DNA from 4 places in the Streptomyces akebiae genome. Region 3 is predicted to be linked to each of the others. Evidence: riboswitches for the same ligand, from Rfam matches in the RefSeq annotation. Region 3 holds a riboswitch; each other region holds the start of a gene.
What was found. A riboswitch is a leader RNA that binds a small molecule or an ion and turns the genes downstream of it on or off. The one in region 3 is predicted to bind cobalamin.
Positions count from the first base shown of each region.

Region 1: linked by a shared signal. The riboswitch ahead of K1J60_RS41900 (energy-coupling factor ABC transporter permease) and the one ahead of K1J60_RS14665 (ribonucleoside-diphosphate reductase subunit alpha) in region 3 are both predicted to bind cobalamin.
Region 2: linked by a shared signal. The riboswitch ahead of K1J60_RS34830 (cobalamin biosynthesis protein) and the one ahead of K1J60_RS14665 (ribonucleoside-diphosphate reductase subunit alpha) in region 3 are both predicted to bind cobalamin.
Region 4: linked by a shared signal. The riboswitch ahead of cobN (cobaltochelatase subunit CobN) and the one ahead of K1J60_RS14665 (ribonucleoside-diphosphate reductase subunit alpha) in region 3 are both predicted to bind cobalamin.

Region 1 covers NZ_CP080647.1:9,672,721-9,675,963, forward strand. Annotated here, with positions in the region: gene K1J60_RS41895 (energy-coupling factor ABC transporter substrate-binding protein) at 1-426, opposite strand, end outside; gene K1J60_RS41900 (energy-coupling factor ABC transporter permease) at 423-1,142, opposite strand; cobalamin riboswitch at 1,173-1,355, opposite strand; gene K1J60_RS41905 (Nickel transporter NicT) at 1,621-2,745, shown strand; gene K1J60_RS41910 (NIPSNAP family protein) at 2,803-3,114, opposite strand; gene K1J60_RS41915 (helix-turn-helix domain-containing protein) at 3,162-3,243, opposite strand, start outside.
Region 2 covers NZ_CP080647.1:8,050,076-8,053,318, reverse strand. Annotated here, with positions in the region: gene K1J60_RS34845 (hypothetical protein) at 152-511, shown strand; gene K1J60_RS34840 (hypothetical protein) at 441-752, opposite strand; gene K1J60_RS46285 (DUF397 domain-containing protein) at 784-1,167, opposite strand; cobalamin riboswitch at 1,226-1,367, shown strand; gene K1J60_RS34830 (cobalamin biosynthesis protein) at 1,468-2,409, shown strand; gene K1J60_RS34825 (cobyric acid synthase) at 2,406-3,243, shown strand, end outside.
Region 3 covers NZ_CP080647.1:3,441,253-3,444,495, forward strand. Annotated here, with positions in the region: gene K1J60_RS14655 (nucleoside hydrolase) at 1-276, shown strand, start outside; gene K1J60_RS14660 (GNAT family N-acetyltransferase) at 359-865, shown strand; cobalamin riboswitch at 929-1,064, shown strand; gene K1J60_RS14665 (ribonucleoside-diphosphate reductase subunit alpha) at 1,188-3,243, shown strand, end outside.
Region 4 covers NZ_CP080647.1:684,757-687,999, forward strand. Annotated here, with positions in the region: gene cobN (cobaltochelatase subunit CobN) at 1-1,893, opposite strand, end outside; cobalamin riboswitch at 1,965-2,096, opposite strand; gene cobG (precorrin-3B synthase) at 2,162-3,243, shown strand, end outside.

The DNA.
Region 1 (3,243 bases), 6.2 Mb from region 3:
CGCGGCGGCCGGGGCACTCGCCGCCGCCGTGGCCGCCGCCCTCGCCGTGGACGCCGCGACCGCCACGTCCACCGGCTTGGCCGGAGCCGTGTCGGCCTCCCCGGCCGCGTCGAGCAGTGCCCGGGCCCGGGCCTCGCCCTGGCGTCGACCCCGGTGGATGCCGAAGTAGTAGGCGAGGACCCCCGCGCCGAGGGCGGCCTGGAGGGAGAAGAGTGCCGACTCGATCTCACCGGACGGCGGTTCGTAGAGAGGGGAGAACCACGGCTCGTAGTCCGGCTCTATCTCCGTGATCGCCGTCTCCGCCTCGCCGTCGGCGCCCGTGAAGGGCTCCTCCTTGTGGTCGCCGAGGCCGAGGGCCAGCGGCAGGACGGCGAGTGCGGCCACGGCGAGCAGCAGCAGTGCGTTGATCTTCGTGTTCCGCTTCATCGGGCCACCGCCTTGTTCCCGGTCTCCGTCCCGGCCCCGGCGCGGCTCTGCCCGCCGGTCAGGAGCACGCCGAGCCGGGTCAGTTCGCCCTTGCTCGACTGCACCAGCAGACGCATCACCAACACCGTGAGCAGACCTTCGCTGACCGCGAGCGGGATCTGGGTGACGGCGAAGATGGAGCCGAACTTGCCGAGCGCGCCCAGGAAGCCGCTGCTCGGGTCGGGGAAGGCGAGCGCCAACTGCACGCTGGTGACGCAGTAGGTGACCAGGTCGGCGAAGAACGCGCCGAAGAACACCGTCACCATCAGCGGCACGCCGAAGCGTCGTAGCAGCCGGTAGACACCGTAACCCGCCCAGGGGCCGACGATCGCCATCGAGAAGACGTTGGCGCCGAGCGTGGTCAGACCGCCGTGGGCGAGCAACAGTGCCTGGAAGAGCAGGGTGATGGTGCCGAGCACCGCCATGATCGGCGGCCGGAACAGGATGGCACCGAGGCCGGTGCCGGTGGGGTGGGAGCAACTCCCGGTGACCGACGGGAGCTTCAGCGCGGACAGAACGAAGGTGAAGGCCCCCGAGGCGCCGAGCAGCAGCGTGCTCTCGGGATGCTCCCTGACCTCACGGGTGAGTGCCCTGACTCCGTGGACGACGAACGGCGCGGACGCGACGCCCCAGGCGATCGCGTGCGCCGGAGGAAGGAAACCCTCGGCTATGTGCATGGCTCAGCAGACCCTCTCCAGCACCTCGTGGATGGTTGACGCGCCTTGGCCGGTCTCCTGGCTTACGGGTGACACCGCCCGTGCTCCGCCTTCCCGGGTCCGAAGACCCAGTGGCTGTCCGTGAGGACCGGAGCCGGACTTCCCGATCACAGTGGCGAGGGCCGCACCGGCATCACACCGGATTTCCCGTTCACCAAGGCGTGGTGACAGTAGTGCCCAGATAAGGACGCTGACAAGCGGAGGCGAGGGGCGCGCAGGCGCCGTGCGACAGCTCACACCCCGGCGCACGCCCGGCGCCACGTCGAGAGAACGGACCTGACCGAAAGCAGACGGGAGCTTTACTGCGACGATATTGCAGCTGCCAACATGGCGCACAAGGCTGAGGAGGCTCGACCGCACGACCGCGGCACGAGGACCTCGACCGCACGGACGCGGCGACGCGACGCGAGGCACGCAGAGAAGAAGAGGCGCACGCCCCATGGCTCCTGGTACCGACACCGCCCCCTCGGCCACCGCCGGGACGGGCGGTCTCTCATGGCGGCGGATCCGCGCCACGACGACGCGCGGGGAGTGGGCCGGCCTGGGCGGGATGGCCGGTTTCATCCTGGCGCTGCACCTCGTCGGCTGGTTCACCCTCGTGGTGATCGTCGCCCCCGAGCACTACAGCGTCGGCAGCAGGACCTTCGGCATCGGTATGGGTGTCACCGCCTACACCCTGGGCATGCGGCACGCCTTCGACGCCGACCACATCGCCGCCATCGACAACACCACCCGCAAACTGATGGGGGAGGGGCGACGCCCGCTGTCGGTCGGCTTCTGGTTCTCCCTCGGCCACTCGTCGATCGTGCTCGTCCTCACCTTCCTGCTCACCCTCGGCGTCAAGACGCTCGCCGGACCCGTCCGCGACGACGGCTCCGCGCTGCACGAGGTGACCGGCTGGATCGGCACCACCGTCTCGGGGACGTTCCTGTACGCCATCGCCCTCGTCAACCTGGTGGCCCTGGTGGGGATCTGGAAGGTGTTCCGCGAGATGCGCTCGGGCACCTTCGACGAGGCCGCGCTGGAGGAACGGCTGAACAGCCGGGGCCTGATGAACCGCCTGCTCGGGCGGTTGATGAGGTCCCTCACCAGGCCCTGGCAGATGTATCCCGTCGGCCTGCTCTTCGGCCTCGGCTTCGACACGGCGACGGAGGTCGCGCTGCTGGTCCTGGCCGGTTCGGGCGCCGCCTCCGGGCTGCCCTGGTACGCGATCCTGTGCCTGCCCGTCCTGTTCGCCGCCGGAATGTCGCTCCTCGACACCGTCGACGGCACGTTCATGAACTTCGCCTACGGCTGGGCGTTCTCCCAGCCGGTCCGCAAGGTCTACTACAACCTCACCGTCACGGGTCTGTCCGTGGCCGTCGCCCTCGTCATCGGCACGGTCGAACTCCTCGGCCTCGTCGCCGAGAAGGCCCACCTGCACGGCCTCTTCTGGGACCGGGTCTCCGGCCTCGACCTCAACACCGTCGGCTATGTGGTCGTCGGCCTCTTCTTCGTCACCTGGGCGGTCGCCCTGCTGGTCTGGCGGTTCGCGCGGATCGAGGAGAAGTGGACAGCGGGGTGAACACCCACGAACACCCACCACCCACCCGCACCACGGCACACGGGCGCCCCACCGGCCTCAGGACAAGCCGTCGAGCGGCCGGAGGAAGCGGCGTTCGTACCGCTTGATGCAGCGGGTGTCGCGGGCCAGCGCGAACGCGTCCTGGCACTCCGGATCGGACATGCTGTCCGTGCGGTACCGCTCGTACGCGGCGAGACTGGGAAAGGAGAACAGGGCGTAGGCGATGTCGCTGTCGCTCTCGCTCGGCAGGAAGTAGCCGTGGTGCGTCCCGCCGAAACGGTTGACGAGCCGAACCCAGCGCCGCCCGTACTCTTCGAAGTCCTCAAGTTTGTCGGCGTCGATCTCGTACTTCAGATGAATGGTGATCACGGCTCCATGGTCCCCCGGGGCGCGGGCGACGGCCATGCCGGTCGGCGTCATGGGGTGGGGGAGGTGGTCAAGGCGTCGACGAGCCGGGCGAACTCGGTGCGTTGCCGGGCGGTCGGTGCGGTGTAGAGC
Region 2 (3,243 bases), 4.6 Mb from region 3:
TGGCGGTCTTCGGTTGGCAGAGTGGTGGAGGCGGCTGACGGCGCGCCGCGCCGTTCCGGGCGACGGAGATCCGGACGGTCCTCCCCCGGCCGGCCCCCCGGGGTCCGGCGGTCCTGCCCCACTGGACGACTGCACGCTGAAGGCCTAAGCCATGCAGGAGTCGGAGTGGGCGGAGGCGCTCATCCGGGTGGAGAGTGCCCGGGTCGACGGCGAGATACGGCTCCTGTCCGCCCGTCTGTTACTGGGCACGTTCTGCGCCAGCGTCCTGCTGCTGAGCATCGCCGTGGCCGGTCGCGTCGTACCCACGACCCGGTTCGACGCCACGACACCGCTCACCACGGCGATCACCGGGGCGATCGCCGCCGCTCTGCTCACCTCGCTCGCGGCGGGCATCGGCAAGGTGCTGCGCGCCCGCGCCGATGCCGCGCGGCCCGTCGGCCTCAGCGCTCCTCCGGCCCCCGCGGGCGAGCCCCGACCAGAGCCCGGTCCAGGGCCCTCAGCCGCTCCGTGACCGGAGTGAGCCCCCACCACAGGCCCGCCCCCGTGGCGAGGAGGGCGGTCACCGCCAGCCAGACGACACCCCGCGCCTCCGTCCCCGGCACCAGCAGGGCGGCGAGAGCACCCACCCCCACGGCGAGGACCCCGGCGACCGTGCTGAAGAGCACCAGCGGCGCGGCGGCGGACAACAGCGTCCGCCGGCCCCTCGATGCCCGCTCACGCGCCGAGGCGGTTCCCTTGGTCCGATCTTCCATCGCGTGTACCTCCCGTCCCCCGAACGGTTCTTCAAGAACCGTCCGCTCCCGGGTCCACAAGCCCCGCCAGAAAACCACACCACGCGCTGTGACGGAAGGAGAGCACAGCGTTCTTCTTCGAGTTCGAGTCACGCACCAGAACCCGCCTCTCCTCGAACGACGCCTCCACGCACAGGCTGGTTTCGCCCGAATAACTGCTCCTGATCCAACTCCGCGCCGAGGGCTCCCTGTCGAACACCCTGACCTCCACCTCACAAGTCAGCGCGCCGACACGCGTCCACCGCGACGACCCGAGCGCCGTGCCCAGCCGCTGCCGCTCGTCGGCGCTCAGTCCTCGTAATGTCGTTCCCTCAAGTGTTCCCGCCCGGCGCTGTGGAGATGAGCGCAGAAAGAGCCGATTCGGGCGTCTGGCCATATTTCAGCGATGTGGGGCTGAGCACACCGCTGCGCCGCAGGTCAACAGCAAGTTGACGGGTCTTCCGGGCGCGTGGTGGACTGCCGGGGCCATGTACGACGGCAGGAGAGGAAGCCGGTGCGAGTCCGGCGCGGTCCCGCCACTGTCACCGGGGAAGAACCTCCCGGGAGCCAGGAACTCTCGCCGTCGGTCTCGTCGAACCAGGGCGTGGACACCCTGAGTGAGGACATATCGCCATGTGCGGCTGCCGCTTGAGTCCCGGTACCGGATCCTCCTCCCATCTCGCGATCGGCTGAACCGGTGCGTGCCGATCGCGTCTTCGCGTACGGCGCCACCGCCGGACTTCTCGGTGATCTGCTGCTCGGCGATCCTCGCCGGGGGCATCCGGTCGCCGCGTTCGGGCGGGCCGCCGGCGCCGTGGAGCAGGTGCTGTGGCGGGACCACCGGGGGTGGGGCGCGCTGCACACCGCCGTGTGCGCGGGTGGCGCCGTGGCGCTCGGGGCCTTGGCCTCGTCCGCCGTACGCCCGTCGCGTGCGGCCTCCGTCGCGTTGACCGCCGCCGCCACCTGGGCCGTCGTCGGGGGGACTTCGCTCGGGCGGGAGGCTCGCGCGATCGCACGGTCGCTCGACGCGGGGGACGTCGAGGGCGCGCGGGCCCGGCTGCCCCATCTGTGCGGGCGGGATCCCCAGGCGCTCGACCCGGACGGGATCGCGCGGGCGGTCGTGGAGTCCGTCGCCGAGAACACCTCCGACGCCGTGGTGGGCGCGCTCGTGTGGGGAGCCGTGGCGGGTGTGCCCGGGCTGGTGGGGTTTCGGGCCGTCAACACGTTGGACGCCATGGTCGGACACCGGTCGGAGCGGTATCGGCGGTTCGGATGGGCCTCCGCGCGGCTGGACGACATCGTGGGCTGGCCGGGGGCCCGGCTGACGGCGGTGCTGGCCGCGGCCTGCGGTGGGGATGCCCGCGGGGCGGTACGGGCCTGGCGCGCGGACGCGGGCCGGCACCCGAGTCCCAACGCGGGACCCGTGGAGGCGTCGTTCGCGGGGGCGCTCGGAGTGCGGTTGGGGGGCACGCTGTCGTACGGGGGGCGGGTCGAGCACCGGCCGGTGCTGAATGGGGAGGGGCGCGCCGTCGTCGTGGATGACATCGAGCGGACCGTCCGGTTGTCCCGGCGGGTCGGATGGCTGGCGTTGGGGATCGGTGCGGGTGTGTCGCTGCTGCGGTCGAGGAGGCAGGGATGAGTGGCGGGCTGTTGGTCGCCGGGACCACCTCCGACGCGGGGAAGAGCGTGGTCACCGCCGGAATCTGCCGGTGGCTGGTGCGGCAGGGGGTCAAGGTCGCGCCGTTCAAGGCGCAGAACATGTCGCTCAACTCCTTCGTGACGAAGGAGGGCGCCGAGATCGGGCGGGCGCAGGCCATGCAGGCGCAGGCGTGCCGGGTGGAGCCCACCGCGCTCATGAACCCCGTGCTGCTGAAGCCCGGGGGCGAACGCAGCAGTCAGGTGGTGCTGCTGGGCAAGCCCGTGGGCGAGATGAGTGCGCGCGGGTACCACGGAGGGCGGCAACAGCGGCTGCTCGGGGTCGTGTTGGACTGCCTCGCCGAGCTGCGGGGCACGTATGACGCGGTGATCTGCGAGGGGGCCGGCTCTCCGGCCGAGATCAATCTGCGGCGGACCGACATCGTCAACATGGGGATCGCCCGGAACGCCGGGCTGCCCGTGCTCGTGGTCGGCGACATCGACCGCGGCGGTGTCTTCGCGTCGTTCTTCGGGACCGTCGCGCTGCTCTCCCCCGAGGACCAGGCCCTCGTCGCCGGGTTCCTCGTCAACAAGTTCCGGGGAGACGTCTCCCTGTTGGAGCCGGGGCTCGACATGCTGCGCGGGCTCACCGGGCGGCCGACGTACGGGGTGCTGCCCTTCCGGCACGGGCTCGGGATCGACGAGGAGGACGGGCTGCGCATCTCGCTCCGGGGCACGGTCCGGGAGTCGAACGTCGCGCCGCCCGTCGGGGAGGACGTGCTGCGGGTCGCCGTGTGCGCGGTTCCGCTGATGTCCAACTTCACCGACGTGGACGCGC
Region 3 (3,243 bases):
ACCTGCCCGCTGCACGATCCGCTGGCCGTCGGCGTCTGCGGCGACGAGGCGTTCGTCGAGGCCGCCGACGGGGCCGTCGTCGTGGAGTGCGCGAGCGAGCTCACACGCGGCCAGACCGTGTTCGTGCCGACCGCAGCCCGGCGCGTCTACTACTCCGAGTCCCCCGCCCTGACCGCCCGTCTGCAGGCCACCGGCCGCGTCGCGCTGGGACCGGGCACCCGCGACTTCAGCGCGGACTTCGTGACGACGCTGCCCAGGTGGCCGGCGGCAACCTGACGCGATCCGATGGTCCGACCATCGGCGGCGCCTGTGGATAACCGCCGCCGTGCGAAGCCGCCCCTCGTGCACACTGCGACGCATGGACATCACGATCAGGCCGGTGACCCCCGAGGAGTACGCCACGCTCGGCGAGATCACCGCACAGGCCTACCTCGACGACGGACTGCTGGACTTCGGAGAGAGCGACCAGTACCTCGACGAGCTGCGGAACGTGGCGAAGCGGGCCGCCCGGGCCGACGTGCTCGTGGCGGTCGCGGAGGGGCAGGTGCTGGGCGGAGTGACCTTCGTCCCCGCGGGCGGGCCCATGGCCGACATCGCCCGCGAGGGAGAGGCCGAGATACGGATGCTCGCGGTCTCCCCGAAGGCCCGTGGGCGAGGTGTCGGCGAGGCACTCGTACGGGCCTGCCTGGAGCGCGCCCGCACCGTGGAGGGCTGTGCGCGCGTCGTGCTGTCGACCCAGCGGAGCATGCACGCGGCCCATCGCATCTACGGACGTCTGGGCTTCACTCGCACACCTGAGCGCGACTGGAACCCCCTCCCCGACCTCCTCGACCTCACGCTGATCACCTACGAGTTGACGCTCTGACACCCTGCGAAGCCGATGGCGACACAACATGTGGGGGTGACACCGCGACCCGACACTAGATGTATGCTCATGCTCGCTGTCGCCGCAGGGGAATCCGGTGTGAATCCGGAACTGTCCCGCAACGGTGTACTCGCGTGCATACGTCGTCATGTGTGCACGCCTGTTCAGTCCGAACACCTGCCGACAGTGCGCCCGGCCGTCCGGTCCGGGTGCCCTGACGTCCGGGCCTCGTGGAATGGGCCGGTGGACGCGACGCCCCCGTGCGCTCGTGTGCTGCCGCCTGCCCTCTGCAGGGCCCCAGCCGAGCGAGGGAGAGCCCCACGTGACCATCGCGCCAGCCGATCCGGTGTCAGCCGACCTGGCCGCAGCCAGGTCGGTTTCAACAGACCCGACGACGGAGACCGACGGTCCTGGTACCGCGTTGCTGCGGACCCTGACCGAGCTGACCGCCGACCTGCCCGACGCCGATCCCGGCCGGGTCGCCGCCGCCGCGCTGCGCGGCCGGTCGGTGCGTGTGTCCTCCGCCGAGATGGTCGCGGAGCTGCGTGAGCTGGCCACGGAGGCGGCCGCGGGCCTCATCTCCGAGGATCCCGCCTACTCGAAACTGGCCGCCCGGCTGTTGGCCGTCGGCATCCGTGCCGAGGCGGCCTCGCAGGGTGTCACGACGTTCACCGAGTCCATCGCCGTGGGCCACCGGGAGGGACTCGTCGCCGACCGCACGGCCGAGTTCACCCGCGCCCACGCCGAGCGCCTCGACGCCCTGATCGACCCGGCCGGGGACGACCGCTTCGGCTACTTCGGCCTGCGCACCCTGCACAGCCGCTATCTGCTCCGGCACCCCCTCACCCGCAAGGTCGTCGAGACGCCCCAGCACTTCATGCTGCGGGTCGCCGTCGGCCTCGCCGAGGACACGGGTGCCGATGCGGAGGCGGGCATCCGTGCCCTCGACGAAGTCGCCGCGCTCTACGGGCTCATGAGCCGCCTCGACTACCTCCCCTCCTCCCCCACCCTCTTCAACTCCGGTACGCGACACCCCCAGATGTCGTCCTGCTACCTCCTCGACTCCCCGCTGGACGAGCTGGACTCCATCTACGACCGCTACCACCAGGTGGCCCGCCTCTCGAAGCACGCCGGCGGCATCGGCCTGTCGTACTCCCGTATCCGCTCGCGCGGTTCGCTGATCCGGGGCACCAACGGGCACTCCAACGGCATCGTGCCGTTCCTGAAGACCCTGGACGCCTCGGTCGCCGCCGTGAACCAGGGCGGCCGGCGCAAGGGCGCGGCCGCGGTCTACCTGGAGACCTGGCACTCCGACATCGAGGAGTTCCTGGAGCTTCGTGACAACACCGGCGAGGACGCCCGGCGTACGCACAACCTGAACCTGGCGCACTGGATCCCGGACGAGTTCATGCGCCGGGTGAACGCGGACGAGCAGTGGTCGCTGTTCTCCCCGGCAGACGTACCCGAGCTGGTCGACCTGTGGGGCGAGGAGTTCGAGGCCGCGTACCGCGAGGCGGAGGCGAAGGGCCTGGCGAAGAAGACCATCGCGGCCCGTGACCTGTACGGCCGCATGATGCGCACCCTCGCGCAGACCGGCAACGGCTGGATGACCTTCAAGGACGCTGCCAACCGCACGGCGAACCAGACGGCCGAGCCGGGCCACGTCGTCCACTCCTCCAACCTCTGCACGGAGATCCTGGAGGTCACGAACGACGGGGAGACGGCGGTCTGCAACCTGGGCTCGGTGAACCTGGGCGCGTTCGTCGACCGGGCGACGGGCGACATGGACTGGGAGCGGCTGGACGCGACCGTCCGCACCGCCGTCACCTTCCTCGACCGCGTCGTCGACATCAACTTCTACCCGACCGAGCAGGCGGGCCGCTCCAACGCCAGGTGGCGCCCGGTCGGACTCGGCGCGATGGGCCTGCAGGACGTCTTCTTCCAGCTGCGTCTGCCCTTCGACTCCCCGGCTGCGAAGGCCCTGTCCACTCGGATCGCCGAGCGCGTCATGCTCGCCGCGTACGAGGCCTCCGCCGACCTCGCCGAGCGGGTCGGCCCGCTTCCGGCCTGGGAGAAGACCCGTACGGCGCGCGGTGTGCTGCACCCCGACCACTACGGTGTCGAGCCCACCTGGCCGGAGCGCTGGGCTGCCCTGCGCGAGCGCGTCGCGACGACGGGCCTGCGCAACTCCCTGCTCCTCGCCATCGCGCCGACGGCCACCATCGCCTCGATCGCCGGTGTGTACGAGTGCATCGAGCCCCAGGTGTCCAACCTGTTCAAGCGCGAGACGCTGTCCGGTGAGTTCCTCCAGGTCAACTCGTATCTGGTGAAGGACCTGAAGGAGCTGGGCGTCTGGGACGCCCGCACCCGTGAGGCGC
Region 4 (3,243 bases), 2.8 Mb from region 3:
CTGGGCGCGGATCGCGGGGAGCTTCGCCGGGTCCATGGAGGAGATCTGGGCGTACTCGTCGAGGAGTTGCTCCAGGCGCGCGATGTCGCCGTAGGAGTCGGCGCGGGCCATCGGCGGCACGAGGTGGTCGACGAGGGTGGCGTGCACGCGGCGCTTGGCCTGGGTGCCCTCGCCCGGGTCGTTGACCAGGAACGGGTAGACCAGCGGGAGGTCGCCGAGGGCGGCGTCGGGGCCGCAGGCGGCGGACAGGCCCGCGTTCTTGCCGGGCAGCCATTCCAGGTTGCCGTGCTTGCCGAGGTGGATCATCGCGTCGGCGCCGAACCCGCCGTCGTCGGCGCGGGCGGCGATCCAGCGGTAGGCGGCCAGGTAGTGGTGGGAGGGCGGGAGGTCCGGGTCGTGGTAGATCGCGATCGGGTTCTCGCCGAAGCCGCGCGGCGGCTGGATGAGGATCAGCAGATTGCCGAAGCGCAGGGCCGCGAGGACGATGTCGCCCTCGGGGTTGGCGCTGCGGTCGACGAACATCTCGCCGGGCGCCGGTCCCCAGTGCTCCTCGACGGCCGAGCGCAGTTCCTCGGGGAGTTCGGCGAACCAGCGGCGGTAGTCGGCGGCCGGGATCCGGACAGGGTTGCGGGCCAGCTGCTCGTCGGTGAGCCAGTCCTGGTCGTGGCCGCCCGCCTCGATCAGCGCGCGGATCAGCTCGTCGCCGTCGCCGGAGGCCAGGCCCGGCACCTCGGCTTCCGTCCCGAAGTCGTAGCCCTCCTCGCGCAGGCGCCGCAGCAGGGCGACCGCGCTGGCGGGGGTGTCCAGGCCGACCGCGTTGCCGATGCGGGAGTGCTTGGTCGGGTAGGCGGAGAGGACGAGCGCGAGGCGCTTGTCGGCGTTGGCGATGTGGCGAAGTCGTGCGTGGCGTACGGCGATCCCGGCGACGCGGGCGGCGCGCTCGGGGTCGGCGACATAGGCCGGGAGGCCGTCCTCGTCGATCTCCTTGAAGGAGAACGGGACGGTGATCAGCCGGCCGTCGAACTCGGGGACGGCGATCTGGCTGGCCGCGTCGAGCGGGGAGACGCCCTCGTCGTTCTCCTCCCAGGCCGCGCGTGATCCGGTCAGGCACAGGGCCTGGAGGATCGGCACGTCGAGGCCGGTCAGGGCGCCCGCGTCCCAGGACTCGTCGTCGCCGCCGGCCGAGGCCTCGGCGGGCTTGGTGCCGCCGGCTGCGAGGACGGTGGTGACGACCGCGTCGGCGGCGCGCAGTTCCTCGATCAGCTCGGGCTCGGGGGCCCGCAGCGAGGCCACGTAGAGCGGGAGCGCGCGGGCACCCTGGTCCTCGATCGCCCCGCACAGGGCGTCCACGAAGGCGGTGTTGCCGCTCATGTGGTGGGCCCGGTAGTAGAGCACGGCGACGGTGGGCCCGTCGGTGTTCCTGGCCTCCCGGGACAGCGGTCCCCAGGCGGGCGCGGCCGCCGGCGCGTCGAAGCCGTGGCCGGTGAGCAGGACGGTGTCGGAGAGGAAACGGGCCAGCTGCTCCAGGTTGGCCGGGCCGCCGTGCGCGAGATAGGCGTGGGCCTCGGCGGCGATGCCGATCGGGACGGTGGAGGCGGCCATCAGCTGGGCGTCGGGCGCCTGTTCACCGGTGAGGACGACGACCGGGCGGCCGTCGGCGAGCAGCAGGTCGAGGCCGTCCTGCCAGGCCCGGATGCCGCCGAGGAGGCGTACGACGACCAGGTCGGTGCCGTCGAGGAGGGCCGGGAGGTCGTCCAGCGCGAGGCGGGAGGGGTTGGCGAAGCGGTAGGGGACCGGGCCGGCGGCCGCGCGGGCGCTGAGCAGGTCGGTGTCGGAGGTCGACAGGAGCAGGATGCGGGGCTGCGTCGAGCGCTCCCCGGACGATGGCTGCATGCGGCTGCTGGCCTTCCTCGGGGTCCGCGCCCCGGGCGGTGTCGGATCGGAGTCTCCCCTGCTCGGGCGGGCCGAGTGGTACGGGGAAGGGAGTTCCTGACTCGCCCGACCCTCCTGGGACGGGCTCACAGTGGCGGGACCGCGCCGGACTCACACCGGGCTTCCTCCCCTGTCGCCGTGGTGGCGTCGATGGACCGGATGATCCACCGAGCAGCATAGTAAGGGTCGCCTCAAAAGGGCGGAGGATACGTCCGTTGTGCCGGTGGGTATGCTCGCCGCCATGTCCACGCCTCCCCTGCGTTCATCGTCCCAGGCCACAGCGGTCACACGGGACCGTGGCGACGCCTGCCCGGGGGCGCTGCGGCTGCATGCGGCGGACGACGGGGCGCTGGCGCGGGTCCGGGTGCCCGGTGGTGTGCTGACCGTCCGCCAGGCCGAGGCGCTCGCGGAGGCGGCGCGGCGGCTCGGCGATGGTGATCTTCACCTCACTTCCCGCGGCAATGTCCAACTGCGCGGACTGGCCGACGGCTGCGGGGGCGAGCTGGCCGAGTCGCTGGACGCGGCGGGGCTGTTGCCGTCCGCCGGGCACGAGCGGGTGCGCAACATCGTGGCCTCGCCCCTGTCCGGTCTCGACGACCGCGGTCTGCGCGACGTGCGGCCCTGGCTGTCCGCCCTGGACACCGCGCTGTGCGCGAGCGAGGCGGCGCGGCGGTTGTCGGGCCGGTTCCTGTTCGCGCTCGACGACGGGCGGGGGGACGTGGCCGCGCTGGACGCCGATGTGACCGTCCGGGCGGCCGGGGGCGACAGAGCTCTGCTGAGTCTGGGGACGGCCCGCGAGAGCCTGTCGGTCCCGGGTGAGGACGCGGCCCGGGCCGCACTGACCGCCGCCGAGACGTTCCTGGAGGCGGCGCGGGAGAGCGGGGCACGGGTCTGGCGCGTGACCGAACTCCCCTTCCAGGACGAGCTGATCGGCACGGTCCGGGACCGACTTGCGGCCGTCGGCGTCGACGCCGCGATCCGGGTTCGTCCCGAGAGCGCGGCGGCCACGGCCGGAGCCGACGGCCCACCCCCCGGAGCCGTCGGCGACGCCCTGTCCGTACATGCGCCCCTCGGTCGTCTCACCCCCCTGCAGTGGCGGGAGTTGACGGCCCTCGCGTCGGCGACACCGTGCCGTGAACTGCGGCTGACCCCTTGGCGCGGGGTCGTCGTCCCCGCACCGGGCCTGCGCGGGGAGCAGGTGACCGACGCGCTCGCCCGGCTCTCGGTGACCGGTCTCGTCACCGATCCCGCCTCCCCCTGGCCGCGCGTCGGCGCCTGTATCGGACGGCCCGGCTGCGCGAAGTCCCTGGC